2 regions of the Arthrobacter sp. MDT1-49-2 genome follow, and region 2 is predicted to be linked to the other one. Evidence: riboswitches for the same ligand, from Rfam matches in the RefSeq annotation. Region 2 holds a riboswitch; the other holds the start of a gene.
What was found. Region 2 has a riboswitch for cyclic di-AMP ahead of AC5RTS_RS01595 (LysM peptidoglycan-binding domain-containing protein). Riboswitches for the same ligand answer to the same signal wherever they lie in the genome.
Positions count from the first base shown of each region.

Region 1 (2,380 bases), on a different contig from region 2:
TCGTCTCACACGCCGGGTAACGGAATGGTCACTTTTGTGGCCTTTACCCTATAGTGAGTTCCTGACGTTGAAACACCATCGTTATCCGGTCCGTCCGCCGAGCCCTGCCAGCGGACCGGAGTACCAACCGTTCAGGCAGGGGCGGAGGACCCACTTTCCGGCAGCCATGCTGCCTTGGGGTGAAGCCTTCCGGAAGCCGGCAGCAGTGCACGCCCAGCCGTCCGCACGCCGTCGCACCGGAGGCCGAGTTTCTCTACTCGAATCCGACAGCTAACTTCGTAGGCGATCCAAGAGAGGGAAACACTTGTCGAAGCATGCTGCTTCGGGCCGGCGCCGTGCGTCCGCTCCAGTTACGCCTGCGCGTCAGCGCAACTCAACGTCCTCCGGTCGCCGGCGGGCTGAAACCAAGACAGTCTCCGTAGGCGGGGCGGCCCAGAAGGTGGCCATCACTGCCGCCACCTCGGGCCTGATCCTCACGGCGGCGATGCCCAGTACGGCTGCTTCCGGGGAAGCCGCGGTACAGCCCGAGCCGGTAACAGCATCCAGTAAGCCCGTACAGGCTGACCCGAATGCCAACGTCGGATTTGCCAGGGCAGGTTTGAGCAGTGCCTTTGACCCGGATGCCAAACTGGCGTCCGTCACGGTAGCGGCCGGCAGCTCGGTGGTTCCCGCCGCAGCCAAGGGCACGCTGTCCACTCCTCTGGACTCCGCCCTGATCGAGACCTCCGGGTTCGGTCACCGTGTCAGCCCCATCACCGGCGAGGCCGGCGAAATGCACAACGGCCAGGACTTCGCAGCCACCTGCGGTACCGCCGTCACCGCCGCAGCCTCAGGCACCGTCGTTTTTGCCGGGTGGCACCCTTATGGCGGCGGCAACCGTGTGGTCATTGACCACGGCAATGGCGTGGAGACCACGTACAACCACCTTTCCAACGCCGCAGTCACCGTGGGCACCGAAATCAAGCGCGGACACCTGGTGGGCGCGAGCGGAACCACCGGCGCTTCCACGGGCTGCCACCTGCACTTTGAGGTCGTTGTTAATGGCGAAGTTGTCGACCCGCGGGACTGGCTGTAACCGGACGAATATCGTTTCGTGATCGGAACGTGACATAAAGCAAATGTTGCTGTACGCTCGTCCTCGTGCCTGATTCGCCAACGATCGGGCACCTTCGAACAGATCGCCGAGCTCTGCCACTGTTTGAAGTCCGTTCGCAGAATCGCATGGCAGAGGCGGGGGAACCAATTTCGGGTTTCGAAAGAAGCCCTTGGGGTTAAGTTGCAGAAGGCCGTAGGCCTGGCAACCGGGTGACTCCCATCCGAATCCGACAGCTCACCTCGTAGGCATTGGGAGAGGCAAACCTGTGTCATCACACGCTCACGGCCGCCGTCGCGCTGCCACCGTACAGACCAACCCGATCACCGCACTTTCCAAGGCAGTCAGCTCCAACGCCGGTACCGTAGGCCGCCAGGCCGCCGTCGTAGTAGCAGCATCCGGCCTCGTGCTGGCTGCAGGGCTCCCTGCACAGGCATCCTCCGTTAGCACGGACCGCCAGGCACTCGAGGCAACCACCCTGAACTTCGTGGACGGCAGTGTCACTGCTCCCGCCAACGCCCCCTTCGCTCTGCAGCTGGCCGCTACCGCCGGTTCCATCGACGGATCCGAATACCGCGCCCAGGTCGCAGCCGAAGAAGCTGCAGTCGCAGCAGCCGAGCAGGCTGCAGCCCAGGCCGCTGAGGCAGCCCAGATCGCCGCTGCAGCACCCGCAGCCGGCCCGGCCGCCTCCGCTCCCGCTGTGATGACCGCGTCCTCCGCTCCGGCCGCCCCGGCACCGGAAACCGCTGCGCCCAGCAACGTTGGCGCGGCCCTGGTCGCCTCGGCCTACGGCCAGATCGGCGTTGCCCAGGACTGCACCGCCATGGTGGAGAACGCACTGCGCTCCGTCGGCAAGTCTGTTGGCGATCTGGCCCCGGGCCAGTTCTTCCAGTTCGGCTCCGTTGTCGGCAGCCCGCAGCCCGGCGATCTGGTGATCACCGGCGGTCACGTCGCCATCTACGTCGGCAACGGCCAGGTCATCAGCGGTGGCCTGAACGGCATGAACACCGGCCTGCACAGCCTCTCCGATCTGCCGGGCGCCAGCTTCGTCCGCGTCAGCTAAGCCCGGTTTTCGAGACCTGGAGAATCATGACCTCGACAACTGAGCGCGCCCGCCACCGGGCGCCGGTGGAACGCACCACTACGCTGAACGCACTCGCCGGTGCCGTGAGCGCCAACGCAGGAACAATGGGCCGCCAGGCCGCAGTTATTGCCGCAGCCTCGGGACTGGTACTGACAACAGGTGTTGCTGCCAACGCCTCCGGCGCGGAGACCCTGCGCGATGTC
Region 1 is NZ_JBNHFK010000002.1:415,005-417,384, reverse strand. Features, by position in the region: gene AC5RTS_RS04445 (metal-dependent transcriptional regulator) at 1-20, shown strand, start outside; cyclic di-AMP (ydaO/yuaA leader) riboswitch at 112-301, shown strand; gene AC5RTS_RS04440 (M23 family metallopeptidase) at 440-1,075, shown strand; cyclic di-AMP (ydaO/yuaA leader) riboswitch at 1,201-1,358, shown strand; gene AC5RTS_RS04435 (NlpC/P60 family protein) at 1,362-2,156, shown strand; gene AC5RTS_RS04430 (NlpC/P60 family protein) at 2,183-2,380, shown strand, end outside.
Region 1: linked by a shared signal. The riboswitch ahead of AC5RTS_RS04435 (NlpC/P60 family protein) and the one ahead of AC5RTS_RS01595 (LysM peptidoglycan-binding domain-containing protein) in region 2 are both predicted to bind cyclic di-AMP.

Region 2 (2,380 bases):
GCCGCAAACTGGAGACCGATCCTGCCTGCCCCGAGCATCTGCTGACCGAGCACGGCATGGGCTACCGGTTTGTGCCGTGAGCCTGCCGGGGAACGCAAAAGCGTCCGTCCCCTGCAGGGAACGGACGCTTTTGCGGAGCTACGGCAGGATTGCCGTGCGCGGACGGGCCGCTAGGCCTTATGCCCGGTAGAACACGGGGCCGGAGCCGACGTTGACGGACTGGACCACGGTCTGGTTGCCGTTCCAGCCGCTGTGGATGGCCTCGCCGTTGCCGATGTAGATGGCGATGTGGGCCAGGCCCATGCCGCCGTCGGCGTAGTAGACCATGTCACCGGGCTCCGGGGTGGAGACCTGGGTGCCGTAGGCAGCCAGCTGTGCGGGGGCGAGGTCGCCCACGGAGTGGCCTGCGGCGCGCAGGGCCACCTCAACCAGCACGGTGCAGTCCTGGGCGGCGCCCAGCTGCGAGTAGGCCGAGGACAGCATGGTGGCATTGGTGCCACCGACAGCGGCGGGGGCCGGGGTTACCGAGGCGGCCTGGGTGCTGATGATGCCGGTATCCGCGGCGGCAGGGGCAGCAGGAGCAGCCGGTGCGGCGTAGGCATCAGTGGCGTAGGCGGCGGCAGCGTAATCCAGGGCAGCCGGTGCGGCTGCGGCCTCACCGGAAACGGTGATGACGTCCCCGGGGTAGATGATCGACGCCATGGACAGGCCGTTCAGGGCGAAGACGCTGTCCAGGCTGACGCCATAGTTGGCGGCAATGGCGCCCAGGGTGTCGCCGGACTGAACGGTGTGGGTGGTGCTGGCGGCAGCCGGAGCGGCAACGGGAGCGGCTTCAGCCACGGGCGCTGCAACCGGTGCGGCCGGTGCGGCTGCCTGGGTCGGCGTGTAGTTGTCGTTGGCTACGACGCCTGCGGAGGCCGGTGCGGCCATTCCGAGCATCAGGCCGGAACCTGCAGCGACAACGGCTGCGGCGCTGCCGATGGTCCGTCCGCGGGTAACGGTGGTCTGTGAGATGGTGGACCAAACGCCGGCGGTCTCGGCACGGTGACGTCCATGGGTCTTGTTGAATGACATGTTGATATTTACCTCTCCCGATACCTGCGAGGTGAGCTGTCGGATGCGGATGGGAGACACCCGGTCGTCGGATTGAATCCGGCGACTTAACCCCAAGGATTCGTGGAACCCGTTATTGGTTCCCCCGCCCCTGCCGTGGTGATGCGTTCTGTGGACCCCGGATAAGCGGCAGAGCTAGGTAACTAGTCCGGGGGAGCCGCGTTCAGAGCGGCATGGGAATAACCGTACAAGATGGTTACGGTTGGATAACCATTTAGTGATCCGGTTCTCGAGTGTGTGTGCGTGGCGCCTCAATATGTTAGTCACTTGGGCCCCTCGAGTGCCGTCCGATGCCATCCCGTCACTCTGTTTTCGCCGAATTGTCCTCGTCGGCAGCCCGCCCGCAGCGGACGCGCCTGACAGGTGTTGTATATGTGGCCCGTGATGCGGGGGATGCGCGGCCGTTTGGGAAACAAAAAATGTGAAGTCGCTCTCCCATGCGGCTGTGGATTGCCGATGCAGCAGCCCTCCTGCCTAAGATACTTAGGCTACCTTTCAATTGGAGGTGGGCTCATCGATGCACAGGAGTACGCGCGTGTCAGGCAGTGGCCGAAAACTATGGACCAGGGAATTCGTGCTGGCGATCGTCACCAACCTGTTCATTTCCCTCGTCTTTTACCTGCTCATGACCACCATGGCGCTTTACGCCGTGCAGGAGTTTGTGGCGTCTGACAGTGCTGCCGGCTTCGCTTCCGGTTCCTTTGTGATCGGGGCGCTGGCCGCGCGGGTCTTTGCCGGAAAGTTCCTGGATTTCGTGGGCCGCCGGCGCATGCTGATCGCCAGCCTGGCAGTGTTCACGGCAGCCTCGGTGCTCTACATTCCGGCGTCCAACCTGGGCCTGCTGCTTGCAGTCCGGCTGCTGCACGGCGCCGCCTTCGGTGCCGCCAGCACCAGCCTGTCAGCATCGGTCATGGGGCTCATCCCCGCCCACCGGCGCGGAGAAGGCACGGGATACTTCGGCATTTCCACCACCCTGGCCACGGCCGTCGGGCCGTTCCTGGCTGTGCTCCTGGTGGATTCGGTCAGCTACCGTGCGCTTTTCCTGTTCGCTGCCGTGTGCGCCGCCGTCGCCCTGCTCCTGTCCCTGGTGCTCCGGTTACCCGAACGCACCCCGGGTCCGGAGGAACTGAAGAACAAGTGGCGCATGCACCTGAGCGACATCCTCGATGTGTCGGTGCTTCCGATTGCCTCGGTGATGTTTATAGCCGGTGCGGCCTATGCGGGCATCCTGTCCTTCCTGAACTCCTATGCCCAGACCGAGGGGATG
Region 2 is NZ_JBNHFK010000001.1:348,335-350,714, reverse strand. Features, by position in the region: gene AC5RTS_RS01600 (response regulator) at 1-80, shown strand, start outside; gene AC5RTS_RS01595 (LysM peptidoglycan-binding domain-containing protein) at 178-1,074, opposite strand; cyclic di-AMP (ydaO/yuaA leader) riboswitch at 1,082-1,230, opposite strand; gene AC5RTS_RS01590 (MFS transporter) at 1,649-2,380, shown strand, end outside.